Regions from separate parts of the Pleionea sp. WD8-19 genome, predicted to be linked through region 2. Evidence: riboswitches for the same ligand, from Rfam matches in the RefSeq annotation. Region 2 holds a riboswitch; each other region holds the start of a gene.

Region 1 (8,335 bases), on a different contig from region 2:
TGATTGATTTTGCCGAACCGGTCGATCCCCAATGTTGTCAACCTAAGCCAGGCAATAAACTGCAGCCCGGTGGACTCGGAACTCTGTTAATGAGCAAACTGATGGATTCTGTCCATTACGAATGCCCACCACCAAAAGGTGTTGGTAATAAACTGGTGATGAAAAAAACGGTCAAACCAATAGCATCTAACTGAAGTAAAATGACTTACCGCTGAACTTTACTTCCTGTAAATAAAGGAAACGTGAATGAATTATTCAGTCTCGCATAATGGCAACGAAACGACAGTGTTTTTAACCGGAGATGTTGATCTTGAACGTTCGCCTGACGCCCGTAAAGTGTTACTCGAGTCTGTCGATAAAGGTCAAAATCTATTGGTCGATATGTCAGCTGTTGAATACATCGACTCATCCGGTGTTGCCAGTTTAGTCGAGGCATTACAAGCATCTCGCAAAAAAAACCTAGACTTTGCTCTTACCGAAGTCAGTGAACCGGCACTCAAAGTTTTTCGTCTAGCCCGCCTTGAAAAAGTATTTGAAATACGCAATAAAACTTAATCAAACGTTTTAGTAAAATGCTCAATAGAAGGTCTGGAGTTTTGGTGAACTCCAGAGCACCTTTCATGCATAGAAATACAGCACTTAATGTTGATGAGCGCCCGCAGTAGCGCCTTTTGGAAAACGTATATCTTCAACAATATGTTTAACATCTTCCGGTACTTCACTTGTAAATTGACTCACCAAAAAAGCAACCGCAAAATTTAGTAACATACCCAGTGCGCCTATACCTTCTGGTGAGATACCAAACAACCAGTTTTCAGGCCGATTATCAATGAGAGGCTCAAAAAACACGCCTTTAAAAACCAGTATATAACCCGCCGTAAACGTAATTCCCACAATCATTCCGGCAATGGCACCTTCTTTATTCATATGCTTATTGAAGATCCCCATTATGATTGCAGGGAAAAAACTCGAGGCAGCCAGACCAAAAGCGAACGCCACTACCTGAGCAACAAAACCAGGTGGATAAATACCGGCCAGTCCGGCGACAACAACGGCAAGAGAAGCGGCGATTCGAGCAAACAGCAGCTCTTGCTTATCACTGATGTTCGGCATTAAATTTCGTTTTAACAAATCGTGTGAAATGGATGTGGAAATGACAAGCAGTAATCCAGCAGCAGTCGAAAGCGCGGCGGCTAAACCACCTGCAGCTACTAAGGCAACGACCCAGTTAGGTAACTTTGCGATTTCAGGGTTGGCTAAAACCATGATGTCACGATCTATTTGCATTTCGTTACGTTCGTCTCCGGAATAAAACATACGTCCATCTTCATTTTTGTCCTGCCAACTGATTAAACCGGTTTGCTCCCAGTTTTTTATCCAACTGGGGGCTTGCTCGTACGCTATTCCTTGATTGTCTTTACCATTAATGGTGTCGATCATATTCACTCGCGCGAAAACGGCAACTGCCGGTGCAGTCGTGTAAAGCAACGCGATAAAAACCAACGCCCAGCCGGCTGACTTGCGTGCGTCTCGAACTTTGGGTACGGTAAAAAATCGGACGATAACGTGCGGTAGTCCAGCGGTTCCTAACATCAATGCAGCAGTAATGAAAAATACATCCACGGTACTTTTCGAACCATCAGTATAAGCAGCAAAGCCTAGTTCGTTAGATAGCCCATCCAGTTTATCCAGTAAATACATACCGCTACCATCCGCTATTTGTCCGCCAAAACCGAGTTGAGGGATGGGGTTATCGGTCATCAAAAGAGAAATAAAAATTGCAGGTACCAAATAAGCAAAAATCAACACACAGTATTGGGCGACTTGCGTATAAGTGATCCCTTTCATGCCTCCCAGTACGGCATAAAAGAAAACGATTGCCATACCAATCATTACGCCAACGGTCACTTCGACTTCCAGAAAACGAGAAAACACAACTCCGACACCACGCATTTGCCCTGCTACATAAGTAAACGAAACGAAAATGGCACAAATAACGGCGACCGTTCGCGCGGTTTGTGAGTAGTAACGGTCACCAATAAAGTCAGGCACTGTGTATTTACCAAATTTTCGCAAATAGGGTGCCAGGCAAAGCGCCAATAATACGTATCCGCCGGTCCACCCCATTAAATAAACACCACCGTCGTATCCCATGAAAGAGATCAGTCCGGCCATGGAGATAAACGACGCGGCCGACATCCAGTCAGCTCCGGTCGCCATTCCGTTTGCTACTGGGTGTACGCCCCCCCCTGCAACATAAAAATCGTTTGTAGAACCAGCGCGAGAGGCAATGGCAATGGCGATATAAAGTGCAAACGTAACGCCCACGAAAATAAAAGTTAGAGACTGAATATCCATTGCATTCGCACCTCAATCTTCATGAACATTGTATTTGCGATCGAGCTTGTTCATTTTATGAACATACACAAAAATTAAAAGCACGAATGTATAAATGGCTCCTTGTTGTGCGAACCAAAATCCCAATTTAAATCCAAAAAATCGAACGGCGTTTAATTGCTCAACCAATAAAATGCCGAACAGGTAAGACACAATAAACCAAACAGTTAACAATATTGCCATCAATTTGAGATTTGCTCGCCAGTATGACTGTGCGTCTTGTGGGCTTTTAAATGCCATGCCATTCCCCATTTTTTATTGTTCTTACATGATTTTTAAGGCGTTAATTGGAGCTTGTTGTTTTGGTATTTTTAAACTTCTGCGGTTGCAAGATATATCAGAAAATGATTAAAGAACCAACCTTTATCGAATAATTACGTATTAAAAAAGGGCGAGTAAATTTGCCCTTTTATAAACGATAATAAAGTAGTAAACGGAATCGAATTATTTTTTATCGTTTATTAATTTTACCTTTCACATTTTCCATTGATAATCCACCACTCCCCTCATTTATAATGGTTACACCGTCTTCCAAATCGATTAAATCGATACCACCGGAGCCATCATCAAGCGTTACATGGCCTTTAACGCTTTTAATTAAAATACTTCCTGAACCGTCGTCAATGTCCAGAGTACCCCCTGCATTTTCGACACTGATTTCACCAGAACCGTCGTCGATTTTAATCGCCCCCTGAACATTCTCTATAGCAATACTGCCCGAACCATCATCGATGGAAAGCATACCTAATACGTCATTAATTTCGATACTTCCCGATCCGTCATTCACTTTTAAATTACCACCAATTTGTCTGATTTCAAGCGAGCCAGATCCATCTTTCACTTTTGTGTGATTGTTTATATTTGAGATTTTAATAGCGCCTGAACCGTCTTTAACGTATAGCTCAACATTCGCAGGTACTCTCACCGTTAAATCAATAGAAGGACTGTTACCGAACCAGCTGCTTTCATTATTAGGGTTAGCATCTGCGATTAACTCGCCTTGATCGTTGTCAATATCCAAAACCAGTTTAAAGTTATCATCATCGACTTTCAGGTCCGCCTCAACTTCTACGGTTCTCAAGCCTTTTTCACCAGTCACGACCAGAAAACCCGCACCTGCATCGATCGTAAATCGTTTGAGTGACTCTGCATTTTTGGAGAGAGTGCGCTTTTCTTCAACATCGAATGCAAATACTGGAACACCTGAGATAAGCGTTCCAAGAATTAACGTCATTATAAAATTTGAGTATTTGAAGTTCATCGTTTTTATCCTGTATTCATTATTTCAGACACAACAAGGCAATCATCATGCCAGCGAATAATTGACTCAATTAACGCGTTTAGACGGCGTTCAAGAACAAAAGGTTTAAATCATTTAGCGAAATTGACGAAAAACCGAAAAATCTCACCAAGTCGCATTTTTATTGCGGTCTATCGAGTTATGGTTACCAACGTAATTTCTGGCCAAACGCGAAACCGTACCGGAAGAATACTGGTGCCAATACCGCTACTCACCAGTAAATGTTTATTGTCTTGAACAATATGTCCATACGCATAGCGTTCGCCGTAAGCTGAAGGAACAATGGGGCGTCCAATGAAAGGTATGTTGACTTGGCCTCCGTGAGTATGCCCGGCGATAGTGAAGTCTACAGACCGCGGAAGCTCTGGAAATACATCTGGGTTATGTGTAAAAGCGACGATAAAACTATTATTCGGAACATCGCGTAATGCTTTACGAACATTATGCGGCGCTTCCCAGTAATCGCTGATACCAACCAGATAAAATTCACATTCAGATTGGCGGATCACAGCTGACTTATCTTCTAGCAAATGAATCTTCGACTGCTCAAAAGCCGCAATAACGCGCGGTCCGTCATACCACCAGTCGTGATTTCCCAACACCGCAAATACGCCTAAAGGTGCGTGCAAATGTTCCAATTCGGTAACGATTTCTTCGGGTGGTATCGTTTCGCCTCCAAGAACTTCTGTCGTCATAAAGTCTCCTGGCAAAACAATCATGTCAGGCTTCATTGCGTTGGTTTTCTGAACTATTTTCCGGAGACGTGTGATATCTTGAAAGGGAGAACCAACATGGAGATCGGATAGTATCGCAATCGATATTTCAGGGCACTGTTTTGGCAGACGTTGTAAACTGATTTTATAAGTACTCGTTGTAAGCAATGCCGGTTCGATAAAGAAAGACCAAGTCATTCCAATTAAAATAATCAGTACAAGCCCTAATTTAAAATGAGCTTTTACACCCAATAAGCGCTTAGAACTGTTCATCGATAATCACGTTTATTGTTTTCATCCAATTCAAACAAGTCTTCGTCAAACTGAAAGCCTATCACACCACCCTGCTCTTGTTGATACAGTGCTGCTCTTTCTTCCTTAGCTTTTGCCTTTAGAAACTGAATAGCTGCTCTTATACCGTGAATATTTTGTTTTTCCCACTTTGTTTTTGCATCGAAATAAATTTTTGTCAATGATATCAGTAAAAAACACAGTGAAACGGCCAACCCAATCCAACTGAAGCCCCAAATCCAAAACTCTACCGATAAACATATGCCTCCTAAGAGACAAAGAATAACACCCAGAGAAATCACACCATTGCCTTTTATTTTGGCATTAAGCGGATCATCCTCCATGAACAGTACGGGTACGCGCTCCCCAACTTGATACGGTTTTTTATTTTGAGATAAGCGTGACTTAAACCGGTATGTTTTTTCAAACTCAAATTCAACCACTGGCGCAAAGAGAGAACGATTCGTTTGCTTACGCTTTTTAAATTTAGAGCCCCCTACCGCATACCCAACAACCGTTCCGGTGGTCTCACGTGCAAAAAGCCTAAAATTTAACGCATAAGTTAATATACCGATTCCCAAACACAACAATAAAAAACCGAATGTGAATAAGCCTACTTCCATAATTTTCAGATCAATTTGAAATAAAAATATTTGTGTTTTATACCATTTAAATTAAAAACGGCCAATTTCTCTAAAAATGAGACCGATTTCATCACTTTAAGAAAAAAATGGTCTCAATCACAGTTTTCTAGAAATTATCGATATTTGATTGTTTTTTGTTCAACACCTAGTATTACCCACTCACGTTGTTCACTTCGTTGAACAATTTGAAAAAGGCAAGTCGAAGCGAAAGCTCCGATACGCAAAGCTACCGGTCTAAGGGCACCAAAAGCCTATGACAGCGGGGTTGCCAAATAAACGTGCTTCAGTCGTCTGTTCAGACACTGCTCTTTATTTGGACCCTATTTCGATAAATAGTTAAGTAGAGGTCTATCTCATGAAAAACAAACTTTGGTGTTTGTCTCCTATTGTACTCGCGTTAGCCGCCTGCAGCGGTGGCAGTGATTCCGTTACCGAAGAAGATGTCGTTGCTAACGATCCCCCACTCGGAAAAGTATCTCCACTTGAGTTACCAAAAGAAATTGCAATCCTACTGGCTAATGAAGAGTCTGGGTACTTATCAAAACGTGCTTCAAACAAAGCACCTGGCGATTTTGACAACGATGAAAAACGCATCCATGTTTGGGATGAAGCCATGGAACCACTAACCATGGTAAACGAAATTCTGTGCTACGTCAGCCAAACCGGCGCCGACCAAATTGTCAACGAAACCTATACCGCCTTAATTGATACCGAACGCTGCGAAACCGACTTGGAAAGCGATGAAGATACCGGTCAGTCTTCAGGAAACAGTGAAGAATTCCAACTCTGGACGATAGAGTCTACGCGAGAGTCAAACGACGCACCGCAAATCGTTAAAATTTGGGTTCCTGCCGAAAGTGAGCACGGTGACGAACCAATGGATCAGCAGCGTATTTTAGTAGAAGTCACCATAGATTCTGCGGGTGACGAAGAAAACCCCTATGGTCAGTTTGTTATGAACTGGAAAGGCGTTTACGACATGCAAGGCAATGAAATTGAAACCATGCATGGTACCATTCAAGCCACGCTAGACGCTGATGGCCGCCCCAATATTTTATTCTTTAACGAAGGTGGTTCCGATCAAATGGGATTCTCCTTCTCAGAATCAACCAATATATTGGTTGATTCAGTGGGTGCCGACAGTGGCGTTGCGAAAACCGCGTTTCACCACAGCAGCCCACACGGTGATTTCGGCGCAGAATTTAGCGTTGCCTATGATCCAACCTATTACTTACGAGGTAAAGATGAAAACCTCGACGGAACTGCCGATGCACAAATGTGTTTCGCTCGTGACGAGTTTGACCAATACGTTTGGCGATACAACTTGTACCAAAGTGACGACGGTTCACGTGTAGAGCTGAACAGCGGCTTCCCATTTTACGCAGACGTTAACGGCGAACGATATTTTGGCCATATCGGCTACTGGGGAATGTGGCTGCCTGAAGACGTCGATATGAGCCAAGTTTCTCAAATCGTTCGTCAAAATTTTGAAGACGACACCGAGTCAACTTACGATGTCACTCACGCTCCGGGCAAACTGATCAAACGTTCCAAAAGTACCATTGCTCTCGAAGACATTGAAGGCAGCTATTTGGAATACGGTGATCTGAGAGTTGAGTACACTCACGACTTTGAGTTAAACAGCGGTGACCAAGTTGGAGAGGCAGGCTTCTATGCGATTGCACAACGATTTGAAAACAGTGCAGGCATGGTCGACTATGAACCGATCGAACCTTATCGCTTAGCTGATGAGCACATGTTCTTCTGGTCTCAAAGCTTAGGCGGAGGCGTTAACTACGATGCCTATCACGATGCTTCGGTAGTAACGGTTTATCAAGAAAGCTATGTACGAAGCCTCGCTGATTTAGACAATGGTGCAGACAGTTTACAGTTAGATTGTTATCACCAGTGTTTAAAAAGCAATATCACCAGCGATCAAATCAATTACAACAACGACTCACCCTATTTAGAAGAGTCGCAAGGTCAAGCCACTGCAACTTATACGTTTAACTTCTCAACGCTCACATTAGAAGATGCAGAAGGTAACTCCGTTGCTTTAGCATCAGATGCTCAGGTCGGTGAAAACAGCCCACACCACTGGGGAATTCACTCAGGCGCGATGCTCGTATCGGGTACTCAAGTGAACGACGGACGTGATGTTTGGAACGCCGAAGTCTCATACGTTTGGGAAACGGGCCACAATCACTGGAATCAAACCACCGTCGTTAGTGAGTCAGGCAGTAATGACATTGTTGAGTTTGATAAACCACTGAACTTTGTTTACACCCACAGCACTGCGAACGACTTAAATGCGGATGAAACCAATCCATCACCTTATGACGGACAATCATTCATGCTGCATTATGGTGGAGCTGGCGAACTTTGGGGCATTCCTCACGAGCAACAAGGCAACAACCGTTGGAGCCCACTCTTTTCACTTGCTGATGGCACACTACTGGGTGACGGCCAATACATGGTGAAAGGTATTGATGTTGAACAACGATTACGAAGTGTTGATGAAAGCGAGTGTTCAGCCAATAACTTATCTCTCGACAGTACGGCAAATTTAGAATTACCGAACAACGACGACATAACCCCCGTATCCATTAACTGGAGTGATAAACCGGTTGTAGAAGACCCTCCACGTGTCATTGGCGGAGAAGTGCAAGGATAGCCTTTACTTTGACCTCGGCGCCGAAAGGCGCCTTTTTTTTTGACTCAGTTTTTAAAAGAATGTCCCCATTTTCATAACTCATTCGTTAAATTTCTTTTTTTAAATATCCCCCATAAAATAAGCCATGATGCGATTGCCGGACCGGTTCCCAATATCCAATATATTCCAATCGAATCACCTCCTCCTAAATATTTCGCGGTACTTGAAAATAAAAAGTACACCCAACTGATATGGCCACATAAAATTCCAAGCAAAATGGCAACGGGAATGAGAGAGAACACAACTTTATTGAATTTAAAAACAAGCCACCAGACAG
Region 2 (8,335 bases):
CCAACTGATTTCGGCGCGATCAATATAAGCATCCACTAGGGGCTCGCTGATACACTCTGGTGCCGTGGTATCAACCTCTTCACTGGTGATGGTGGAAATCACTTTACTGACAAAAAAGCCATTGATATCGGTTGAAAAAACGCTGCAACGGTAACCGGTGGCCAGGCTCAACCCCGCCAAGGTTAACCGGTGTTGCTTGGTGAACGCATTGCGACTGACTTCAGCAATGGCATCGGTGGATTCACAAACCAGACGACTGTCGGCGTTGACGTTGGTGTTCCAAGCGATGGTAATGCTGTTAGCTGTGGTTTGTTCCACAACTGGACCCGCAGTGATGGTTGGCAACGTTTGACTGCTTGCGGCTGTGGTGAACGAGAGCTCTTGACTGGTTGTCGTGTTACCACTTAAATCGGTGGACTCGGCTTGGAAAAAGTAGGTTGTACTGGCTGTTAGCTGACTGAGAGAAATCTGGTGGTCGCTGTGCAATTGGTTGTTACTGACCAATTGATCAAGATTGCCTGCACTCAAACCAAATCGAACCACGGTGGTTGCCGCTTCATCGGTTTGCCAGCGAATGGAGGCACTGGAAGCTTGCACATCTTCCACCATAGGCCGACCAATAATCAGTGGAGCCTGGGTGTCGCTTTGGCCGAGTGTTTGAAAAGTGATAACGGCGGATGTTGAAGGTCCATTACCAAAAGCATCGCTGGACGACACGCTCAAACTGTAAGAGCTGTTATTGGTTAACCCGGTTAAAGCAAAGGTGTGATAACGAACCTGACGATTGTCTTCTACCACTCGGTAGCTGCTGCCATTGTTGTAGGAAATACCACTGTCGGCAGCTTCGTCGGTGATCCAGGTGACCAGTGCTGAGGAGCCGGTGATATCGGAGACGACGGGTCCGAAAACAATTTGCGGCGCTTCTGTATCAGAAAATGCTCGTGTGGTGACGGTAAATTGCTGACTGTAAACAGGACCATTACCGGCCAAGTCAGTGATTCGAGCCGAGACCAGATATTCGGTATCGGCGGTGAGGCCATTAAATTCTTGCTCATGGCAATTGCTAGCACTCCCAACAGTATAATCGATACCGGCTACAGTAAAGTAACCACTTACCGACTCGTTGGCACAGAAGCTCAGAGTAAAGCGATCGTGATTGATGGCATTGACCGACAGATGCTGTGTGAAAACAGGGGCCGATGAATCAGGGCTGTTTGTGGTGGTTACGCCCGCATTGATGGGGGTTGAAGGCGTATTGTTTTCATCTTTGGAGCGAATGATCAATGAATAGCTGGTGTTGGCGGTTAGTCCGGTTAACGTGATGCTGTGTCGGCGCGTCAATTGGGTTGAACTGAATGTATTACCGCCAACCACTTCGACTTCGCTGTCAGCGGGTTTATCGGTATACCATTCAACCAGCGCTGAAACATCGGTTATTTGAGAAATGTAGGGGCCTGCAACCAAATTTGCAGGTTCTGGGTCGGCGAAATCCAGCGTTTTATTCAAGGTTTGGGCACTATTCACCGCATAATCAATTTCGTTGCCGCTAATAAAACCACTGCCATCGGGTGCGATAAAGCTAATGTCGTACAGGCAATCAGCGGCTCCGGCGGCTATGCAGTCAGCTGTGGTGAACAGTAACATTTGGTAATGCCCGTTACTGTCAGTAATTGTAGAGCCGTTTTGGTGGATAACCGTGGTTTGTGAAAGGTGGCCGTCGCTACCTTGTTCGGGTCCGCTCCAGGATTTAGAGGTTTGTACTTCAACGCCGGCTACCGGTAAGGCATTGCTATCGGTGACTGTTCCTGAGAGCAATACAAAGTCGTATTCAATATTGCGAACGGTATCGCCGGTTACCGCGAAATCTTCGGTAAATCGCACGGCATGATGTGGTTCGCCGGTTAAATTCACATCGCTCGCAAAAAAGAAACTTCGCAGTAAGTAGTTACCATCGCTTACGGTCCAGCTGAACGCGCCATCCGCCCCTACTTTCTGCAAACTTCCCACTTGTGTCAGATTATTGCCATTCACTTCAAACAAATTGATTGAAGCACCCTCAATGGGGTTGCCGGACTGATCTCGGATCACACCACTGATGGTGGCGGCGTGCGCGATGCCAGCGAGGAGTAAAAAGAGGAATAAACTATTGCGAAAACAATGAGCCAGTTGGAACCTGCAATGTCGCATTACGCGTCTCCTGGATAGGTCCGGGCAGGCTGGGAACGCGCAAGAAGAAAAAGCTTTTTATTAAAAAGCTTTACTGGTTGGCGACCCCGCTGTCTTAGACGTTATTTTGCCCTTAGACCGGTAGTTTTGCGTCCTGCTCTTTCGAGCAGTTTGCCTTTATCAACACATTCCCAAGTGTTATGCACAACAACACTCGGAACATTAATAGTGTTATCGGTTAAGCCTAGAAAAGCTTGAGTGATTATTCAAAGAATGCGATATAGCAATTTGGATTAAATAACGTCATCTAGTGACAATATTAAATTTTCTATCGTTTTTAGCTATATAAAAGAAATCTTTTATAAGTTTAAATTCTTCATATACTGAATCACATTACTGGTCAAACGTGTGGCATTAGGATCCGTTAAGTCGCCAAAACTGGCTTGAAAAAAAGCCGCTTGATTAAGAATAATACGCGCGCCACTGCGTGGGTCGGTGTATTCTGCGATGATCACATCGGTTTCGGCCAAAACCGTACCGGAACCGCTGGTAAAGTCTTCCGCAGGCGTGGTTACTAATATTTGCCAGTTGGCACTGTTTTCAATAGAGCTGGCGAGCGCCGCATCGAACACAACGTTTTGTTTCACTTGCTGTTGCCCGGGTTCAATAAACTCCCAGTTGTTAAAGTCGACACCAGTCAATAACGGATGCGAACTGTCCTGAATCACACCGGTAAAAAAGTCGTTGAAAGGCGCATCTTCGGTATGAAGAGCAAATTGTTGATCACCAGTAAGAAATGGCATGGGTACGCCTTCAACACTAAAGTCGTTCAGTTGCCCGATGAAGATATTGCCACCATCTGCGAGAAATTGATCGATTACTGCCGCATTGTCCACCAGTTCATCGAATTCACTGTAGATAGTTGCTTCAAGTCCTATCACCAGTAGGTTGTAATTGTTGGCGTCCAGTTGATTGAGCTCTCCCACCACCGATTGGTAGCGCATGCCGTATGTGGTGAGCAGTTCGGTCATGCGTTTTTTATCTTCCGGATCGAACAGGGCAACCGCGGGTAAGTCGCCATCGTTCAATGCCGGATAAATCGGCAAAACGGCATTTTTTACGATTCGGTCACTCACCAAATTTTGTTCCTGAAAGTCAATTTCACCGATGGAAATGACTACTCGACTGTAGCCACTGGCTAGGAACAACAAGCGATAACTGCCCTTAGGAAGATCGCTGATCACATACTCGCCGTTGGCATCGGTAACGATCTGATCCACCGCTTTGCGTCCGTTGGCATCCACCGTAAAATCGCGATTGTAAGGAATGGTTGCTACCACCACACCGGGCATGGCGGCACCGGTTCTATCGGTTACTGTGCCAGCAATATTGGCTTCGGTAATGGCGTCACTGATCGCTCCTTCGTTGGTGATTATAAACTGAGTGTCTTTGCAGGCACTTACTATCAAAAAGAAAAAGGCAACGGAGACAAAGTAAATGGGGTTTTTCATGATGGAATCGTCCTCGCTAAAAGCGGTAATTCAGCAGCCAACGCCAACTTCGGCCTTCAATTGGCAAATCATCGCGCAGTCCTAAAGCCTGTTCGGTTGGGTATCGGCCCGATTCATTCAATAAGTTGGTAATGGTCAGCTCCGAATTCAAATCGGGTAAAAATAGGCCCTTTTGATGCCAAGACAGTGATAGTAATGTGTACTCGTCAATGGGCACGCGCCGGTCTGTATTTTCTCTTGTTGGAGAGCCAAACCAGGAGCCATTAAATTGCAGAGCATGATGATCGTTCAACACCCATTGGCCACCCAATTTAATCTGTCGTGGTGAGTGAATATCGGCACCGGCCCCTTGTGCAACACCCGTCACTTGTTGATATGCGTAATTGATATAGAAGTCTTGAAGACCCAAAGCGGCTCCTCGTAATTCTAGCTCCACTCCTTTGCCATCGCGCGCGCCGGTATTTTGCCATTGTTCGATACCAGGCGTGGCGTTAAAGAAAATTTCGTTGCTGGTGTGGTTGTCGTACAGAGTGAACGAAGTGACCAGATCGCGACTGATGATATAGCCGAGTTGAAACTCTGTGGTACGAATTTCCGTGGGCTCTAAGTTTTGGTTACCACGCATGCGCAAGGCCGATTGTGTCGGTGTGGCATCAAACAATTGTGCAAACGCGGGAGGTTTAAAGGCTTCTCCGTAAAGCAGCTTGCTGTAAAAATTATTGTTCCAACGGTACACCCAACTGATCCTCGGTGTGGTTGTTGAGCCAAAGTCGCTGTAATCGCCAAATCGTAACCCAAAAGTAAAACTGCTGTTGTCGCTGTAATACCATTGATCCTGCAAAAAAAGTGCGGTGAATTCTCGCCGAATTCCCGGTGCGATGAATTGAGACGTCATATCTTGCGCTGGAAATACTGCGGTCGGACCTCGATTTGCCAAAGACACATTCGCCACTTTTGAGGCTTTTCGAAGTCGTGTTTCATCAAACACGAACCCTAACAACGTTTCGTGCTTTTTATGGAGTTGTAAGTTGAGGTTAAATTCCAACCCAAGGCTGACGGTTTGGTGGTGAAAGTTTTCGATAATGCCGGACAAAAAGGCCTCGTTGAGCCCATCTTGATCTTCGTCAGAATAGATTTGCGGAGGTTGGCTCTGGCCAAACAATTTCGATTCGTTGGCTACCCAGTACAGGCGCGTGTTGTATTTCGCGATGTTCGAAATGTTATTTTCGAGCTGCAGTGCTAGCCGATCCAACGTCGTTTCTTTAATGGTTTGACCTGGTTCTGTCACGATGCCAAGGTGACTGACCAGCGGTTCACTCAAAATCTGTGAATGATTAAAGCTCAGTGCGATGCCTTTCCATTCTAGATTGGCATGACCATTGAATTTTTCGGTAGCCTCTTGACGTTCAGTAGGGGTTAAGGTTGGGTTATCCAATGGTGGAACATAAATGCCGGGTTGCGGAGTGAAGATTTGATCCTGAGCGATAGGCAGTCGATCACCAGCCTCATTGAAATAACTGAAACTGCCACTGTAGGCCAGATCAGCAGTTTGTCGTTGACTCGTAGAAAAAGAAAAGTATCGCTGTTGAAAAGCGCCAACTCCGGTGCGAAATGCATGACCATGTGAGGCGCGATCCGGCTTTTGGGTGAAAATTTGGATGACGGCGGATACGGCATAACTGCCATAAAGAGCAGAGCCTGGGCCGCGGATCACTTCAATGCGATCAATATCGTCTACCGGGCGTTGATAAAAGTCGAAATGGCCGTCGAAGGCATTATTAACGGGTACTCCATCGATTAATACCAGTACACCGTCCTGTAAAGCCAACCCTCGAACCACTAACAGATAATCACCCTTTACGTATCGAGAAACGGTGATTCCGGGTAGTCGATTAAAAACCTCTAACAAACTGGTCACACCCATCGCACGGATTTGCTCCGCGGTGATCACATCAATAATGGATGGCGCATCTATGACCGCTTGTGTATTTTTAGACGCGGTGGTTACTTTAACACTGAGCAATTGATCCAGTGTTAAAGAAAATAAATCGTCATTACCTCCTGTTGACACACTTTGGCTCAGAGCATTAGTGCCATAAAGAAAGCCAATGATGAGTAGACCTGTTAGCTTAAACCGTTGCGAGTTCAACACTATTTATTCGGTAGTTTTTATTTTTGTAAGAATAGCAGTTCAATATAAATTAAAACCAAAACATAGCAAGCAGGTTTTAATTAATTGAATTAAGTTCCCTTGTAAAGCTTTACCTTTAAGCAAGATAAACATCAAACCGATGCTTTTTCGAAAGGATTTGAAAGGATGGCTTTTGATTTCCGACAAAAGGTGCGTTACCCGGACGTTTAACCACAACGCGCTGAGTCGCCGTTTGACGAGCCACTTCAAGTAGCTTGGCATCATCCAAGTCGGCGCCTGCCAGCATTTTAAAAATACGCATTTCTTTTTTTACCGCAGCACTTTTTTCTCGCTCTGGAAACATGGGATCGATGTAAACGACATCGGGCTTTTGCGTTTGATTTGCCAACTTCTGCAATACAATAATGCTGTCACCTTGAATTAAAGTTAATTGTTTTGGTGGCAGTGGGTTGTCATGAGAGCAACTCAATCGTTTTAATGCGTCTTGGAGTAGTAGGAATATTACCGGATTACGTTCCAACGCCAACACGTTGCATCCGAATGTTGCCAACAAAAACGACTCGCGTCCCATACCGGCTGTTGCGTCGAGCACATAAGGAGTAGCACCCTGTTTAAGTCCAATGGCTTTTGCTAGGGGCTCCTGACGACCTCCACCGTGTAGCCGGCGAAAATTGAGTTGACCCGATAAAAAATCGAAATGAAGCGAAAACTTTTGTTGATTCATAACGCCGAGCAACGTTAGCCGATCATCAACAAACTCCAATGCCCAATGGTGTTCTTCGGGTATGAAATTTTGTTTAATGACAATGGGTAAACGATCGCAAGCGAGCTCCGCAACGGTAGCATCACTCGATGTAAACTGGATACTTGGTTTCATTTAAAACGTAAAACGAGGTAAAACACTATTCTATCGTGATTAATCGAAGAGAAACACGCTTTAGATAAAAACATCCCGGCCAAGTGCCGGGACCAATAGGGTTGGACTGCTTTGGGAGAAACGTCTTGCAATGGAAATGAGAAATTAATTCGTGTTCGCAGTTTGTCGTGTACTTTGGCAGTGCTTGAGCGACTCGCACTCTGGGGTTTTTCCTAATTTGAACCCTTCAAAATAGGCCAGTTCGTCAAATCCTTCTGGTGCACCACCGTTGATAAGATGATAGTTTTTACGCCAATTCGCGGTGTAGCCGCTTTGCGCTTCGATAAAGCCAATTTTTTGCCAATTAACGGTTGAGAGTGGTTTAGGTTGCCAGCTACTGCAGCTGGAAAGAGTTACCAAAGAAGCGACTGATAATGACATGCAAGTTAAAAAACGCATGGCTTGAAACTCCTTAAATTTTATTATTGGTTTTTATCTATTAAAGAGTATTTCTCACAATTTTCAACAAAGAACAGCCGAGATATTCCAGATTGAAATTCGATTTAATCAGCCAATTGATGAAGGTTTCGCTGCCACGGCCTACTTGTATTTCGCTGTTAGCGAGATAAATTTACTCGCCCAACCCTTATATTTCTGCCCTAGAATCACCAAATCGTTGTTTGAACTTATGTTTTATCGATACTTGTATGGTCTAACAAACCGGCTGCTCTCTTTTATTGATAAAGTTGAAATTTTGATCGGATAATTGACAGACCAACTGGTCTGTTTATATACTTCGAAGCCCTTGGGGTAATCCAGGGCTATTAAGGTTTTCCACATGCACGTTCTTTTTTCCTGTACTTATTGGGGAGTAATCACACATGGCAAATAATGCTACGGTTAAATTTGCGAACTGGATTGTTCGCTGGCGCTGGTTGGTGATAGTGCTATCGGTACTGTCCGTTCTGGCGTTGGGCTATGGAATGTCTAAAGCCTATTTTAAAAGCGATTATCGGGTGTTTTTTTCGGGCGATAATCCGCAACTTCTGGCGTTTGAAGATATTCAGGCGACTTACAATAAATCCGATAATGTATTGATGGTGGTTACACCAAAAGACGGCAAAGTTTTTACCCCATCGACTCTGGCATCCATTCATTGGCTAACGGAGCAGGCTTGGGCAACGCCTTACAAATTGCGGGTTGACTCCATCACTAATTTTCAACACACCTGGGCTGAAGGTGAGGATGATCTTATCGTAAAGGACCTTATCTGTTATCCGCTGGCGTTAAAAGAAGGTGTTTACGACACCGATTGTTCACATCAAACCATCACCCCAGAGCAAATTGCACAATACACGGTGTCTGATTTAAACGCTCTGGCAGAAATTGCCACGAATGATCCCATTTTGAAAAATCGTTTAATTTCGCCCACTGGCGAGGTTGCCGCGGTGAATATTACAGTTCAATTACCGGATAATCCGCAAGAAGAAGTGATGGAAGTGGCGAACTTTGTGCGCGATCTGGCCAAACAAGTGGAGGCACGCGATAGTAATTTGGAGGCGCGTTTAACCGGTGTCGTAATGATGAATGTGTCTTTTCCGGAAGCCTCCATGAACGATCTGCAAACGCTGAACTTCTATATGTTTATTG
Region 3 (8,335 bases), on a different contig from region 2:
ATGTCGAATTACTTCAATAGCCTGAACTTACGGCAACAACTGGCGCAACTGGGTGTGTGCCGTTTTATGGATCGCAGCGAATTCAGCAACGGCTGCAATTATCTCAAAGATAAAAAAATAGTAATTGTGGGTTGTGGTGCCCAGGGTCTCAACCAAGGGTTGAATATGCGAGACTCCGGTCTCGATGTTCGTTATGCACTCCGTCAGTCAGCGATTGATGAAAAACGAGCGTCTTACCAAAAAGCAACCGGCAACGGATTTACTGTTGGCAATTACGAATCACTCATTCCCGATGCTGATCTCGTGTATAACCTGACACCCGATAAACAACACAGTAACGTTGTGGAATCCGTTATGCCGTTAATGAAACAAGGTGCAACGTTGGGTTATTCACACGGCTTTAATATTGTCGAGCAAGGGCAAAAAATTCGCGACGACATCACCGTAGTCATGTGCGCACCGAAATGCCCGGGCACCGAAGTTCGAGAAGAGTACAAACGAGGGTTTGGCGTCCCTACATTAATTGCCGTACATCCCGAAAATGATCCAAAAGGCGAAGGCTTCGAAATCGCAAAAGCCTTGGCGTCTGCCACGGGTGGTGATCGTGCAGGCGTGCTCGCTTCGTCTTTTGTCGCGGAAGTAAAGTCTGACCTAATGGGCGAACAAACCATTTTGTGTGGCATGTTGCAAACTGCGGCAATTTTAAGTTTTGAGAAAATGACGGAAAATGGCATAAGTGCCGGTTTTGCCGCAAAGCTGATCCAACAAGGTTTGGAAACCATTACCGAAGCGTTAAAAATTGGCGGCATTACGCAAATGATGGATCGACTTTCTAACCCTGCAAAACTGAAAGCATTCGAGCTTTCCGAAAAAGCAAAACAATTGTTACGACCACTGTTTGCCAAACACATGGACGATATTATTTCCGGAGAGTTTTCTCGCACCATGATGCAAGACTGGAACAACAATGACAGAGACCTTTTAAGATGGCGAGAGGAAACGGCAACAACTGGATTTGAACAGGCGCCTGCAAGCGATGAGTTTATCGATGAGCAAAGCTACTTTGATAAAGGCATTTTGTTGGTTGCTTTCGTTAAAGCAGGCGTTGAACTGGCATTCGATTTAATGGTTGAAGCCGGGATTTTGCCCGAATCGGCTTATTACGAATCGCTGCACGAAACACCTCTGATAGCGAATACCATTGCCAGAAAACGTCTATACGAAATGAACGTCGTCATTTCCGATACGGCAGAGTATGGCAATTATTTGTTTGCTCATGCGGCAGTGCCACTATTGCGTGAAGCATTCATGCCCAATATAAAAACCGATGTGATTGGAAAAGGTTTGGATTTATCCAGCTACTCGGTCGATAACAAATTGTTAGTAGCCGTTAATGAAAAAATTCGCAATCATCCGGTTGAAGTGATCGGAAAAACTTTACGCGCTTATATGACGGATATGAAAGCCGTCGTATAAGAATAAAAATTTCAGTTGCTCAACATCCCTGTTGTGTAGTTGCTAGCGAGCCTGCCCTTCGCAGTTTGAGGGGCCTTTTTTGATCACGAGTCAAAACAAACAGCTTTTCCGGAATAAAACGTGACCGAACAAATCAGTAAAACGGAGTTCCAATCGAGCAATAAAGTAATAGCCCCTTTATTATCGGGTGCCGAAATGGTGGTTCAAACACTCATTGATCTCAATGTGAAGTTTGTATTTGGTTACCCTGGCGGTGCTGTACTTGATATTTACGACGCTTTATTTGCGCCGGAAAATGACCAACAACTCAAACATATTTTGGTACGCCACGAACAAGCCGCGGTTCACGCCGCAGATGGTTATGCTCGCGCTACTGGTGATGTCGGCACGGTTTTGGTCACCTCCGGGCCAGGTGCAACCAATACCATTACCGGTATTGCAACAGCGTATATGGATTCGGTTCCTTTGGTTGTTCTTTCTGGCCAAGTGCCTACTTCTGTGATCGGTGAAGATGCTTTTCAGGAAACCGATATGGTGGGGTGTTCTCGTCCCATCGTAAAACACAGTTTTCTTTGTACAAAAACCGAAGACATTCCCTCCACCATTGCAAAAGCCTACCACATTGCGAAAACCGGTCGCCCTGGTCCAGTAGTGGTTGACCTTCCGAAAGATATTGTTAACCCAAAACATAAAGTACACTACCAATTGCCGAAACGCTTAAAATTACGATCGTACAATCCAACACTGAAAGGTCACCCTAGACAAATTAAAAAAGCCATATTGGCGTTTACCGATGCGAAACGCCCAATTTTTTATATTGGCGGTGGTGTTGTCGCAGCGAATGCAAGTGCGGCACTCACTCAATTAGCAGAACGATTAGACGTTCCGGTAACCAGCACTTTAATGGGACTGGGCGCATTTCCAGGTGACCATCCGCAATTTTTAGGTATGTTAGGCATGCATGGCACGTTAGAAGCCAATAAAGCCATGGGCAACGCCGATTTAATTGTTTGCTTTGGTGCGCGCTTTGACGACAGGGTTACTAACAATCCGAAAACTTTTTGTCAGAATGCAACCATCATTCACGTGGATATTGATCCGGCTTCCATTTCCAAAACCATATTTGCACACATTCCCATTGTCGGCTCTTGCGATGTAGTGATAAAGCAATTTTCCGATTTAATGGATCGTGCCGACTTGCAGCATAACCCTACCGCAATGAAAAATTGGTGGAAGCAAATCAATCGATGGCGTGAGCAAAAGTGCCTGAGTTATGACAAAAGTCATTCAGTAATCAAACCGCAGCATGTGATTGAAACGCTATACCGTGTGACGAATGGTAATGCCTACATTACTTCGGATGTAGGGCAGCACCAAATGTTCAGCGCGCTTTATTACCCTTTTAAAAAGCCAAGGCAATGGATTAACTCCGGCGGACTCGGCACAATGGGTTTTGGTTTACCTGCCGCAATGGGCGTAAAGTTGGCGTTTCCCGAAAGCGATGTCATTTGCGTTACCGGTGATGGTTCCATTCAAATGAACATTCAGGAACTCTCAACGTGTTTGCAATACAATATTCCAATCAAAATTTTATCGCTGAACAATTCCGCTTTGGGTATGGTTCGCCAATGGCAAGATATGATTTACGATGGCCGTCATTCCCACTCTTATATGGAATCCTTACCCGACTTTGTCAAACTGGCCGAAGCCTATGGTCATATTGGAAAAAGCGTCGAAAACTTTAACGACCTGGAAGATGTGCTAGTACAAGCTCTGGCCATGAAAGATCGATTAGTTTTTATTGACGTGAAAGTCGATCAAAAAGAGCACGTTTATCCCATGCAAATTAAAGGCGGCGCTATCGACGAAATGTGGTTAAAAAGTGGAGTAAAAGCGTGAAGCGAATATTAACCATATTGATGGAAAACGAGCCCGGCGCCCTTTCTCGTATTACCGGACTATTTTCTCAACGCGGATACAACATTGACAGTTTAAGCGTTGCCAAAACGGAAGACCCTACCCTTTCAAGACTTACCATTACAACTTCTGGCGATGAAAAAATTCTGGAACAAATAACCAAACAGGTGAATAAGCTCATTGATGTGTTACGGGTAATGAACATTACTGAAAAAGAACACCTGGAGCGCGAATTGATGTTAGTGAAAGTACAAGCACTGTCTTCACAAGTACGTTCCGAAATAAAACGCACGGCAGATATTTTTCGCGCGCATATTATTGATGTTTGCAGTCACAGTTACACGGTTCAGATGGTAGGTCCACCAAAAAAGAATAAAGCTTTCATTGCTGCTATGCAGGAAGAAACCGAAATTTTAGAAGTGGTTCGTTCGGGCACCTTGGGCATACTTCGCGGAAAAAAAGCACTCAGGAGTGCATGAATCAATGCTTTGAATTTGAGAGCTGAGTCACACTTTAAAGCAATACCATAATCCAACTATACGACTTACCAATTTATTGCTTATTTAACAATAGGTTAGAGAATATGTACAAGTGTACAACTTAATAATACCACTTGCACATCTCACAAAGAGAACCTAAACTCAGAAGTAACGTTAGACAAAGGCTACCCCGACGAAAGTCTGGGCACGCAAAGCTACCGGTCTAAGGGTTGTGGCTCTTGAGTTCACACCTACGACGGCGGAGTTACCGGGACGTTTGTTTCACCTCCCTCCTCTGCAAGTCGGTCCGGATTCTGACGGCTGACAGAGGTCAAACCTTCCTCTCAACCGTTTACCGAATCCTTCGACTGATACTCGGGATTGAAGCAATCGCCCTTTTATTGTGTATGTAAAGTGCGAGAGTCGTCATGCGTAAAGTGATCACAACACATAAACTTGATGTGAACCAGTTACAGCTGGGAATGTACGTATCACGTCTCGATATTCCTTGGAGTGAAACCGATTATAGTTTAAAAGGTTTTTACATTGAATCGCGCAAAGATTTGGAAAAACTCAGCAGTTATTGTCAACATGTTTACATTGATGTAAAGCGAACGTTTGAACACTCTTCCTTAATACTTCAACAACCCAGCGACGAAGACTCTACCGAAATCAAGATAAAAAGTCGTCACTGGCATCAACAATGCAATCATCATTACACAAAGTCTTCCGCATTTGAGCAAGAATTAAAGCAAACCAGTGAACTTCTCGACTATGGGTTTATGGTTTTGAAAGAACTGGCTCAAGATGCAAGGTGCATTTCACCCACTCAGATTAAACAAGTGGATGAGGTCAGTCATTCTATTACGCAGTCGATTATTCGAAACTCCGATGCCTTACTCTGGATGACAAAAGTACATAACGACAATAAAAAAGTTTACGATCACGGTTTAAGAGCAAGTGTTTGGGCTGCTCTTCTGGCTAAAAATTTAAGACTTGCACCAGACAAAATAAATGCGTTAACACAAGCCATCATGTTATCGGGCGTTGGTAAAGCCAAGCTTACACAACAAGACTGGTATGATTACGATGGCATTCACTTAACAAAAGCGTATCGCAGCTACGTTCCTTTAACACTGCATGCGGTTCAGCACTCGAAAATTGAACCTAAAGTATTAACCACCATCAAATACATGACTGCTCGACTCACCGACTTTGAAAAAGAATCTGTCGATAAGAAACGACGCAGTATTCCTTTGTTGTCACAAATCGCCGGACTGGTAGAGTCTTTTGAACTATTAACCAACCCCATGTTTCCAAACGCCAAAAACTCAGTATCCGTTGCTTTTTCTCAAATTTATATGCAACGTGGCGTCTTGTTTGATGAAGTGTTAGTGGATGCATTAATCAAGTCACTGGGAATTTACCCCGTAGGTACATTGGTCGAGCTAAGCGATCACTATAAAGGCATTGTGATTGAACAAAACCCTTCTCAAAGATTGCAGGCCAAAGTTGTGTTAACCCATGATCCGGAGCTCAATCCACTCGATAATCCTCAGATTATTCAACTGGGCAAGGGTAAATTGAAAAACACCGTTATCATAGCTGAGCAAACAGGCTTACGCGTTCATGAAAGTCTGATGCGTGTTATCAATAAAAAAGTTCAGAAGCACTTATTAGGTCGTGCGGGTTATTATTTGGGAAGTTTACGCAGTAAATTGGCCTTTTAACTCAACATAACTTGGCTTAATTTTAGCGACATTTTAACCAACTAAACTAAAAGGTGTATTTTGAAACCGTTGCTTCGTAATACACCCTAAAGTATGCACCTATGATGGTTCCGATGAGCCTTCAGCGACATCAGGTTCGTGCAATTTCAAGCCGACTCGCATTGCGCGCTTTTTCCACTGCCGCCGGGCTAAATGCTGCATATCTTCTATAGTGTCCACTTCGTCCATGATTTCCTGACCAAGTAATGTTTCGAAAATATCTTCTAATGTAACCAGACCGACCAACCCGCCGTATTCGTCAACGAGAACGGAAATGTGCTCACGTCGATCCATTAATTGATCAAATAATGATTTCACTGAGGTTGTGTCCAGAACCACCAACAGTTCTCGTTTAATGCTGGTTAATGTTTTTTCAAGATTTCCTTTGGCGGCTTCCAGCAGCACATCCGTTTTCAATACGTAACCCGTGATATCTTCTGCATGACGATTGTAAACAGGAAAGCGAGAAAAGTGTTTGTTCTCCAGTATTGAGACTAACTCCCCAATATTCTTATTTTGATCCAATGAAACAACGACTGGCCTTGGAGTCATTACGTCTTTCGCTTGTAGCGATTCAAAGAACACCAGGTTTTTGAACGTTAACGCCTCTTTTTCTTCAAATACGCCTTGTTCCAAGCCTCGATCTGCCATAGCCGCAAACTCTTCCCGCGTGAAACTGATGCTATGGCCACCTTTACCCATTGCTCCGGTTATTTTTTGGCAAAACCACACCAAAGGCGCCAAAACGATTATCATTATTTGTAACAATTTTGTTGCAGGATAGGTTAGGTGACGCCAATAACGCGCGCCTAATGTTTTAGGAATAATTTCAGAAAAAACCAAAATTAAAAAAGTAAGTACCGCGGAAGTGATACTCAAATAAGCATTACCAAAAACCACTTGCGATTGAGCACCGACACCCGCAGCACCAACGGTATGAGCAATGGTATTTAAGCTAAGAATGGTCGCCAACGGCTTATCGATATCGGCTTTCATTGCTTTAAGCATTTCACCGTGCGGTTTTTGTTCGCTTTCGAGCATGGCGATGTAAGAGTCGCTCACACTCAATATCACAGCTTCTAATATTGAGCACACAAATGAAACGCCAATAGCGAGTATTAAATATACGATCAATAAGGTCATTGATGCAGTCCAAATAAATTAGGACTGACATACTACTCAATTCGCAAATTCATTTGCAAGCTTAACGCTAATTTGAGCGTTTTCAGTAGCTCATATCTCATGAATTCCACATTCACGCTTCAACCCAAAAAAGCGCGTTTCTTCTTCACTCTGAGCTTCTGAAATAGGGCGAGTCGTGTGCACATCACCAATAGACACATACCCCTGTTCCCATAAAGGATGGTAAGGTAACCGGTGCTGCTTTAAGTAAAGATGCAGATCTCGATTACTCCAGTCGGCAATTGGATGCATTTTAAACCGGTGCTCTTGTCGCCTTAATATATCAATCGACTTTCGACTGCGCGATTGCTCTCGACGTAAGCCAGCGTACCAGGTTCCCGCATTTAATTCCTGCAATGCCAACTGCAAGGGTTCCACTTTATTCAAGCGATTGTACTGCTCAATTCCATCCAATCCTTTGTTCCATAACTCACCAAACCGGGCTTCTTGCCAAGCAGGGCTGAGGGGTGAGCGATACACTTTAAGGTTCAAGTTTAAACGCTGAGTCAGTTCGTCAATAAACTGATAGGTTTCTTTGAACAAATACCCAGTATCAACCAGCACAACAGGTATATTCGGTGCGACTTGACTAAACAAATGTAAGCTCACCGCAGATTGAGCCCCAAAACTCGACGTTAAAACATGTTCGCCTGGTAAGTGCTTTAACGACCAAGCCAATCGTTGCGGAGCGGTCATAGTTTCCAGCAACTGATTGGCTTCTTTAAAATCGAATGACTCGATCAACTCAGTCGAATGGCTCTCCGATTGTTTTACGCTGCATAAAGTCATGGTTCGTATCTGCTCAATGGCTACTTAATACACTCAACTCGCTTTCGCTTGTTGTAATTCAAAGTGAAAGTCACTCGCATCAAATTGATGCTTAATAACGCCCGTTCGAACGACAAAATCTCCAAAAAATTCTTCGGCCTGTTTTTCTTTGCTGTATCGTTCAAACAAGTCATCAAGTATGGATAAAATCTCATCTTCACCAATATTATCGCGATAAATAACGCCGAGTCGTTCACCATGATGACCTGCTCCTAAAAACAGGTTGTATTTTCCTGGGCCTTTCCCGACCAAACCAATTTCCGCAATGTAAGGCCGCGCACAACCGTTGGGACATCCTGTCATTCTCATTGTGATCGGTTGCTCAACCAATTGATGCTTTTGCATTAGTTGCTCTACTTTATCGAGCAACGATGGCATGTAGCGTTCTGCTTCGGCCATTCCTAAACTACAAGTGGGTAAACTGACACAAGCCATGGCGTGACGACGTAACTTGGAAACTTCGTCACCAATTTTTATGCCATGATCAGCCACCAGCTTTTCAATGTGCGCTTTATTGCATTCTTCGATGTTGGCAATGATCAAATTTTGATTGGCTGAAAGTCGAAAGTCTCCGTTATGAATTTTTGCAATCTCACGTAAACCGGTTCGCAATCGGTATTCACCTTCGTCTTTAATACGGCCGTTTTCGATGTACAGATTTAAATGCCATCGACCATCGTGTCC
Region 4 (8,335 bases), on a different contig from region 2:
GCAATTTATATGGAGATTTTACGCCATACACCAATCGCCAGACCACGCAGTGGTCGCCATTGCTGAGCGTTTTAATCGAAGGCTTTACCTGCTCTAAAGGCAAACCACTTTCAAACGAAAGAGCCCATACCTTTTCTAAAAACTCGATCGCATCTTTGGCACTTACATCGTAACCCAGGTTAAAGTCTAGACAGTCTTTTATACTTCCATTGGTATGCGATAAATTTTCTACCACACAGTTTCTGATTTGGCTGTTGGAAACGATGATCTCATGGCCTTGTACCAAGTCACGCAATGAAGTTTGCGTTAACGTAATTTGCTGTACAACAGCCAATACATCCATCGACCTTATTCGAACCACATTACCCGGTTCTAGACTACGGTTGTAGTGAATCACCAAACTCGCAATAACATCACCCAATATAAAATCTTTACTGGCGTATAAAATAACAATAAATGCGCCAACGATAGATGAGGCCTGTAACCAGTTATCGAGTTGAAGAATATTAAGGATGGCAACAAAGCTAAGTGCGATAACAAACACCAAAGCCACCAGCCCTATCATGCCACTGGTGTATGATCGCACCGTTACATTTTTACCGTTTACTTCACGTTCGGTACCAAACCGCTGAGTAATCCAAAGTTGCAGTACATGATTGATAGCAAAGGCGACCATTAGCGTTAAGCAAATCTGAGCAAAGGTTTGCCCCAGCTTAAACTGAAAAATACCAGCGACCAGATAAACGGTTAGAACGACAATATTGATTGCACGTAAAGAAGCTACTCGTCTTTTGATTTCTTTTTCGGAACGGTTGTGAGCCGCCCAGCGAATAAGCAATCCAGAAGCTAATAAAGTCATTAGATTTATAACGATAACAAAGTAATCGAGCTGGGCAAACTTGATGTTTTCTAAGGCATCTATCCATGTTTGCTTCATAAGCCTATCACCTGCTTTGTTTTTTGGATTTCCGGCAATTATAGCCACAAGTTTCTGGTTATTGTTAAACATTGTCTGATAAAGTTCGAGACTGATAATCTTTTCAACCGAGCAACGGAACCTTACTGTTCAGTTGCCACAAAAACTTACTGTACCAATGAAAAAACAAACCAGTGAATTGCTGGAAATTACCAAGTTAGGTGTTCCAGCTGTATTATCACAAATCTCTCAGATGTCGTTAGGTGTTATCGATACCATGATGGCGGGCCGAATCGATGCTGAGGCTTTGGCCGCGATTGCTGTCGGTACTAATATCCTTAATCCCGTCATTGTTTTTATAATGGGTGTTTTTCTAGCCCTCAATCCCATTGTTGCCCATCTCAATGGACGCGGTGATTTCGAAAAAATCGGTTCGGTGTTTCAGTTATCGGTCGCTGTCGCAATCGTGTTGGCCGTTCCTGCAATTTGGGCACTCAACCACTGCCTGTCTTTAATGCACTGGATTGGTATTCAACAAGCGTTGATACCAACAGTTCAGGATTACCTTTCAGCGTGTGCTTATGGCGTTATTCCCTTGTTTTGCTTTTTTGCTTTGAGATTTTGCAACGAAGGTTTGTTTTCAACGAAATCGATCATGGTGGTCTCCATTTCAGCCATTCCTTTTAATGTACTCTTCAATTACTGGTTTATTTGGGGTGGACTGGGTGTACCGGCTATGGGTGCCGTAGGCGTCGGATATGCAACCGCTTTAGTCTGGATGGTCATGTGTATTGGTATGAGCGCTTACTCGATTTTTACTCCACGCTACCAACACTTGGCAATCGTTGCTAAGTTGCACCCGATCAATTGGCAACAAGTAAAGGAAATATTCTCGTTAGGTATTCCAATGGGCGTTGGCGTTGGAATGGAAATCGCCATGTTCGCTTTAACCGGGTTGATGATCGGTCGATTTGCCATAGAAGTTGTCGCAGCCCATCAGATTGCAATTAATATTGCGTCTATGGCTTATATGGTGCCTCTGGGTCTTTCGATTGCAATTTCAGCACGCGTTGGTTTTTTCGCTGGCCGGCATCAACATGCAGCGATGGCTCATGCGGGCAAAACCGGGATTTTACTCGCAATTGTTTTGGCCTGTTTTTCTTCGGTTGGTATGTGGCTCGGTGCTCAGACCCTCGCTTCTCTTTATACTGACAACTTAAAAGTGGTGATGATTGCTGCTGAATTATTATTTTTTGCTGCCATTTTCCAACTTTCCGATGCGACTCAGGTTTCTTTAAGTGGGGCATTGCGAGGACTGAAAGATACCAAGATACCCATGGTAATTTCAGCTATTGCTTATTGGTTGTTGGGTTTTCCAGTGGGCTATTATCTGGCAGAGGTATCCGGTTATGGTGCCAGCGGTTATTGGATAGGTATTATTGTCGGCTTGAGTTCTGCCGCCGCTTTATTGTTTTTGCGATGGTGGCTAAGAGTCCGTCGAGTATAGGCAGGATTAGTTTTACTCATCAGGTAATTTTTTTAGTTCCCATCGCTCCTGCGCTGGAGCTCAAAGTTAGCGATAGAATCATGCTATGACGTATGAACTCGTCAGTGTTGGAAGTCTCCTAATAAGGGGATTATTCCGGGCCTCCTGCCGTTATCTACATGGATGTAGTGTATGCAAGTAATGCTGGAGCAATTACTTATCCACCCCTTCGGCGATGTTTAAATTTGTTCCTGACAAATTTATCGAACCCTGAACTATTGTGGGTTTGAAGCAGCTAGTGATTACCAAATAAAAAAGCCCAGCTCACAAAAGCTGGGCTTTTTTATTTGGCGTCCCCTAGGGGATTCGAACCCCTGTTACCGCCGTGAAAGGGCGGTGTCCTAGGCCTCTAGACGAAGGGGACTAAACCTTCTTAAACTTGGTGAAGCTAAACGGGGGATACAACAACTCGTTCGAACCCTGTTCTCACCGACACCATTCAGTGTTCAACCTAACATAAACACTTGAAACTTGGTGGAGCTAAGCGGGATCGAACCGCTGACCTCTACAATGCCATTGTAGCGCTCTCCCAGCTGAGCTATAGCCCCAAATTGGAGGCGCATTGTAATGAGCCAACTTCATGCTGTCAACACAAAAGTTTAAATTTTTCTGCAGTCTAATAGTTGATTATTTGTTATACATCAAAACGTTAGCGCAATTTCTTTATTTTAATTTTTCATGACGCATATGCAATAAAGCGCTTTGGATCAAAAGCCGAAAATGTTATCTTTAAGGGCATAAAAAGAATTATTGTTGAGCCCCTGCTTCCCTTCCTGGGCTCAACATCAAACCAATACAAGACCCAATACCTACACATACGCGTAGCTACAGTGTCACGCCACTGGTCTACACTAAAGATGAAAATCAATGGTTAACCTTCGAGGATAGTGAGTATCGTGTTTAAGCGAACCAAAATAGTTACGACTTTAGGGCCGGCAACGGATAATGAAGAATCACTTAAAGCACTGTTTAAAGCAGGCGCAAATGTTGTTCGAATGAACTTTTCGCACGGTTCAGCCGAAGATCACCTTCGCCGCACCGAATTAGTCCGCAAAGTATCGAAAGAGATGGGAATCGAAGTTGCGGTTTTGGGTGATTTGCAAGGCCCTAAAATTCGGATCGCGCGCTTTATCGACGGAAAAATCGAATTGAAAAATGGCGAACGCTTTTGTCTCGATGCAAGTCTTGACTCAAACTCAGGTAACAATCAAGAAGTCGGAATTGATTACAAAGAACTGCCAAACGACTGTCAGCCCGGAGATGTCTTGTTACTAGACGATGGTCGTGTTGAGTTGGAAATTACACATATTAAAGGATCGCGCGTTGAAACCCGAGTGGTCATTGGTGGCGTATTAAGCAATAACAAAGGCATTAATAAAAAAGGCGGTGGATTATCAGCGCCAGCATTGACTGAAAAAGACGCGGAAGACATAAAGCTTGCTGCGTCAATGAATGTGGACTATCTCGCGGTATCCTTTCCTCGTAGCGCTGAAGATATTGAGCACGCACAACAAATGTTAAACGATGCAGGCAGTAACGCCGGCATCGTTGCTAAAATTGAACGAGCTGAAGTGGTTCAGTCCGAAGAAATACTGGATGACATTATCCTAGCCTCTTCTGCTGTTATGGTTGCTCGCGGCGATCTGGGTGTCGAAATTGGCGATGCTGAGTTGATTGGCGTACAAAAGAAAATCATTGCACGAGCGCGTACGCTCGATCGCGTGGTGATCACCGCAACTCAAATGATGGAGTCCATGATAACCAACGCCATTCCAACACGTGCTGAGGTGTTCGATGTGGCCAATGCAGTTTTGGATGGTACTGACGCTGTTATGTTATCCGCCGAAACAGCAACCGGTGCTCACCCTATTCGTGTGGTTGAAGCCATGGCTCGCGCCTGTCAGGGCGCCGAGAAGCAAAAAGTCACCCAAATTTCAAAGCATCGGATGCTCGACGAGTTTGACCGTGTTGATGAGGCGATTGCCATGGCAACCATGTACACGGCGAACCACTTAAAAGGCGTAAAGGCGATTTGCTGTTTAACAGAATCGGGTGCCACTGCATTGTGGATGTCACGGATCCGCTCGGGTATGCCAATTTATGCGCTTACACCACGCGTCGATACGCAAAGGCGCATGGCCCTGTACCGTGGTGTAGAAGCCATTCCGTTTAATCCTGCTGTATTAGCCCGCCACGACGTGAATCGATTAGCGGTTGAAGAATTAAAAAAGCGACGTATTGTTGAAGACGGCGATTTAGTATTGCTAACCAAAGGCGATCATATGGGAATTTTAGGCGGTACCAATGCGATGAAGATTGTTCGTGTTGGTAACGTTATATAGGTATTCGTCGATCTGTTTTATTCCTCAGGAAGCATTAACCACAACGTTAAAGCTCCCTGAGATTCGCTAAGCGGCTATTTCAAGTCAGATTTCAACTAACCTGCAATACGCTCTTCCATTTGCCCAACAATATTTTGTGTATTAGCTGCGTTAGGGACTGAGCCTGAACTCACAGCATCTTTCGCCCATTGAAATGTACTGATGCCGTCATGCTCTTGGTAATTCAAATCGTCTTTACTGATTTTTTTGATGATGAAAGAAGATACATCGAGAGAGCCGTAATAAGTCGCTGCTCTTAACAGTGAGCCTCCAGGGAACTGCTCGCTAGGCTGGCAAACCAGGCCAGTATAAACATTTCGCAATTCAAGATTCGCAGACTTTAACTTTTTGCGGATACTGGTTCGGTCATCATTTTTAATGTATTCGCAAATTGAATCAGAAAGTCGAGCAAATTCATCGGAACTAGCCAAAGCAAAATTAGAAAGCAGAATAATTGAAAGAGTTGCGAAGAGTTTTTTCATGGAAATCTCCAAAAAATAAAAGGTTATTTCGAGGAGATAAGAGCCTACCGTTTAAGGTTACGAAGACCTGATCCCGGTAACCCCGCTGTCATAGACGAAATAATTTTCACTATTCTGCCCTTAGACCGGTAGCTTTGCGCCCTGAACTTTTCACTTCAGGTTGCCCTTATCAAGAATCTGGGCGCATTTTAATGGAATCAGGCGCCAACGCAAGTCTTTTTTGGCTGTTTTTCAATCACGAATAGAAGTTGCTTTAACAAAAAGCTCTATATCATTGCTTTAATAGCAATTTTATACCTTACTATCGTTTCAACGCTAACGTTTTCAAACGACCAAATAAGTACCCTATTCCACCAAGCCCAATGCCGCCATACCCTAAAATCAAATACAACTGAGACCCTTTCTGCTGCCCAAAGTACATAAAGAGCACTCCGGCGATAAACAACAACATCGATGAGTACACCAACATTTGCAATCGCTGTGTTTTTTTAAGCCGGATAATACGAGCCGCTCGTTGTAAATCTTCTTCGCTCGCACTTTTGGTAGCGTACCCACAATGACTGCAAATTACAGCTTTATCAGAAATTGGTTTACGACATTCCGGACATTTAACAATGGCCATTGATTCACCCCTATAACAAAACGATCAGGACTCTAGAGTTTTACTCACTACTTCGTACACGTCTTTCGACAGCCCAGGCTTATTTTTTATTTCAGTAAGCTGTTGCCGAACAATGGATTGACGTTGCGCATCCAACTTTTTTAAACACGCAAACTGTTTCGCCAAATTAGCTGAGACCTGTGCATTAATACTGTCGAGCTTATCAATAATATCGGTGATCAGTCGATAGCCATTTCCCGAAGCATGATGAAATTGCGCGAAGTTTAATGATGCAAAACTGGAGTAAAGGGCTCGCACTTTGTTCGGATTTTTAATGGAAAATACCGGGTGTTCACTTAATGACTGAATGGTATCGATGACCGACTCATTGTCTGAGGTCGATTGTACCATTAACCATTTGTCCATCACTAAGGCTTCGTCTTTCCACTTTTCATAAAACGATTTCTTAATAGTATTTGCATTACTGAGGTCAGCATGAACCGCTACACGAAAAGCCGCTAACTCATCGGTCATTAACTGTGCACTTTCAAACTGCTTTTGTACCAGCGCTGAACTTCCTTCATCAGCAATGGATAAATAATGCAGTGCCAGGTTTTTCAATGCGCGATTGGCAATGGCCGACTGTTCTAAACTTTGCTCTCCATGAATCTGAAGCGACTGATAACAGGTTAGCCAATGAGCGCTCAGCTTTTGTGCTAAGTGCGTCCGTAGCTTTCGGTGTTGATCAACTAATTGCTCAATTCCCACTTTCCAATGACTTTCGAAAACCGATTTAATCTCTGGCAAAGACAGTGCTCGCGCTTTAAATGCACTATCCAGCTTTTCGTCATTCAAAATATGAGTAAACGCTGATTCGATCAAAGGTAATAACTGATCGTCTCGTGTTACCAAAAATTGTTCCATTAACGTTTGTCCTGCATCCCATCGGGTATATGTGTTTTGATCATGCGCGAACAACAAGGCAAATTCATTTTGTGTCAAGTTCGTCACTAATTTTACAGGTGCTGAAAAATCACGAAGTAATGATGGCACACATGCTTCATTCACATTATATAAAGTGACTTCCTGATGCTCTTCTTTTACCACAATTAACGCTTCTTCTACGTCTGTATCCGACTCGTTCATCGAAAAGCTTAAACTTTTACCACGGCTTCCCACTAGCCCTAATTTAACGGGAATATAAAACGGTTGTTTTGCTGAGTCGTGGCCGGGGGTTTGCTTAAACGTTAACTTTAACTGCCGTACTTTTTCCAAATATTCACTGTGTACGTTTAACTCGGGCGTTCCCGCTTGGGAATACCAGCGTTTAAACAACTCCAAATCGAACCGATTAGCATCCGCCATTGCTGCAGTAAAATCATCGCACGTTGCAGCACTGCCATCGTGACGCTCAAAATACAATGCCATTCCTTTTTGAAAGCCCTCTTCACCCAACAGTGTATGCAGCATGCGAATAACTTCTGCACCTTTGTTGTAAACCGTAACCGTATAAAAATTATTCATTTCTATATAAGATTCTGGCCGAATTGGATGTGCCATGGGACCCGCATCTTCGGCAAACTGAAAGCTGCGGATCACTTTGACATCATCGATGCGCTTTACCGCACGCGAACGCATATCTTCAGTAAATTGTTGATCGCGAAAAACCGTTAAACCTTCTTTTAAACTGAGTTGGAACCAGTCACGACAGGTTACGCGATTGCCCGTCCAATTATGGAAATACTCGTGACCGATAACACTCTCGATGTTTTCAAAATCCTGATCGGTTGCTGTTTTCGGATTCGCTAAGACATATTTCGTATTAAAAATATTTAACCCTTTATTCTCCATCGCCCCCATGTTGAAATCACCGACAGCAACGATCATGTAAAGATCAAGATCGTATTCAAGGTTATACCTTTTTTCATCCCAACGCATGGCGTTAATTAAAGACTCCATTGCGAATTGGCTTTGGTCCAGTTTCCCTTTATCGACAAACAATTGCAGCTTAACTTCTCGTCCACTGCGGGTCACAAAATGCTCTTCGAGCCGATCGAGATCGCCTGCAACCAAAGCAAACAAATAGCTGGGCTTCGGAAAGGGATCGTGCCACTTCATAAAATGCCGATTATCGCCAACTTCGCCACTTTGTTGAGGGTTACCATTACAAAGCAACAACGGATATTGCGCTTTATCGGCTTCGATGGTGACAAAATATTCGGCCAGAACATCAGGGCGATCCAAAAAGTACGTAATCTTTCGAAACCCTTCAGCTTCGCATTGAGTACAAAACTTATTGTTAGATGTGTATAAACCTTCCAGAGAAGTGTTTTTCTGCGGATAAATTTTGCACTCGGTTGCAAACACAAATTTATCTTTTACTTTTTTTAAAAGCATACCTTCGTCATC

What was found. A riboswitch is a leader RNA that binds a small molecule or an ion and turns the genes downstream of it on or off. The one in region 2 is predicted to bind cyclic di-GMP.
Region 1: linked by a shared signal. The riboswitch ahead of ACTUJY_RS07850 (hypothetical protein) and the one ahead of ACTUJY_RS06875 (fibronectin type III domain-containing protein) in region 2 are both predicted to bind cyclic di-GMP.
Region 3: linked by a shared signal. The riboswitch ahead of ACTUJY_RS07950 (HD-GYP domain-containing protein) and the one ahead of ACTUJY_RS06875 (fibronectin type III domain-containing protein) in region 2 are both predicted to bind cyclic di-GMP.
Region 4: linked by a shared signal. The riboswitch ahead of ACTUJY_RS20130 (DUF3718 domain-containing protein) and the one ahead of ACTUJY_RS06875 (fibronectin type III domain-containing protein) in region 2 are both predicted to bind cyclic di-GMP.

Annotation. Positions count from the first base shown of each region.
Region 1 is NZ_JBUZOU010000005.1:86,101-94,435, forward strand. It holds gene ACTUJY_RS07815 (ATP-binding protein) at 1-194, shown strand, start outside; gene ACTUJY_RS07820 (STAS domain-containing protein) at 247-555, shown strand; gene ACTUJY_RS07825 (sodium:solute symporter family protein) at 640-2,358, opposite strand; gene ACTUJY_RS07830 (DUF4212 domain-containing protein) at 2,371-2,637, opposite strand; gene ACTUJY_RS07835 (DUF4097 family beta strand repeat-containing protein) at 2,849-3,658, opposite strand; gene ACTUJY_RS07840 (metallophosphoesterase) at 3,829-4,683, opposite strand; gene ACTUJY_RS07845 (DUF3592 domain-containing protein) at 4,680-5,324, opposite strand; cyclic di-GMP riboswitch class I at 5,529-5,618, shown strand; gene ACTUJY_RS07850 (hypothetical protein) at 5,701-8,019, shown strand; gene ACTUJY_RS07855 (hypothetical protein) at 8,091-8,335, opposite strand, start outside.
Region 2 is NZ_JBUZOU010000004.1:229,637-237,971, forward strand. It holds gene ACTUJY_RS06875 (fibronectin type III domain-containing protein) at 1-2,187, opposite strand, end outside; cyclic di-GMP riboswitch class I at 2,264-2,352, opposite strand; gene ACTUJY_RS06880 (carboxypeptidase-like regulatory domain-containing protein) at 2,526-3,677, opposite strand; gene ACTUJY_RS06885 (TonB-dependent receptor plug domain-containing protein) at 3,694-5,829, opposite strand; gene ACTUJY_RS06890 (class I SAM-dependent methyltransferase) at 5,945-6,706, opposite strand; gene ACTUJY_RS06895 (hypothetical protein) at 6,851-7,144, opposite strand; gene ACTUJY_RS06900 (efflux RND transporter permease subunit) at 7,567-8,335, shown strand, end outside.
Region 3 is NZ_JBUZOU010000005.1:108,271-116,605, forward strand. It holds gene ilvC (ketol-acid reductoisomerase) at 1-1,476, shown strand; gene ACTUJY_RS07940 (acetolactate synthase 3 large subunit) at 1,597-3,375, shown strand; gene ilvN (acetolactate synthase small subunit) at 3,372-3,872, shown strand; cyclic di-GMP riboswitch class I at 4,046-4,145, shown strand; gene ACTUJY_RS07950 (HD-GYP domain-containing protein) at 4,301-5,602, shown strand; gene ACTUJY_RS07955 (CNNM domain-containing protein) at 5,702-6,784, opposite strand; gene ACTUJY_RS07960 (phosphoadenylyl-sulfate reductase) at 6,875-7,612, opposite strand; gene cysI (assimilatory sulfite reductase (NADPH) hemoprotein subunit) at 7,646-8,335, opposite strand, start outside.
Region 4 is NZ_JBUZOU010000028.1:8,997-17,331, forward strand. It holds gene ACTUJY_RS20105 (mechanosensitive ion channel domain-containing protein) at 1-937, opposite strand, end outside; gene ACTUJY_RS20110 (MATE family efflux transporter) at 1,095-2,423, shown strand; tRNA gene ACTUJY_RS20115 (tRNA-Glu) at 2,751-2,826, opposite strand; tRNA gene ACTUJY_RS20120 (tRNA-Ala) at 2,935-3,010, opposite strand; gene pyk (pyruvate kinase) at 3,359-4,804, shown strand; gene ACTUJY_RS20130 (DUF3718 domain-containing protein) at 4,900-5,325, opposite strand; cyclic di-GMP riboswitch class I at 5,398-5,500, opposite strand; gene ACTUJY_RS20135 (zinc-ribbon domain-containing protein) at 5,627-5,947, opposite strand; gene pepN (aminopeptidase N) at 5,972-8,335, opposite strand, start outside.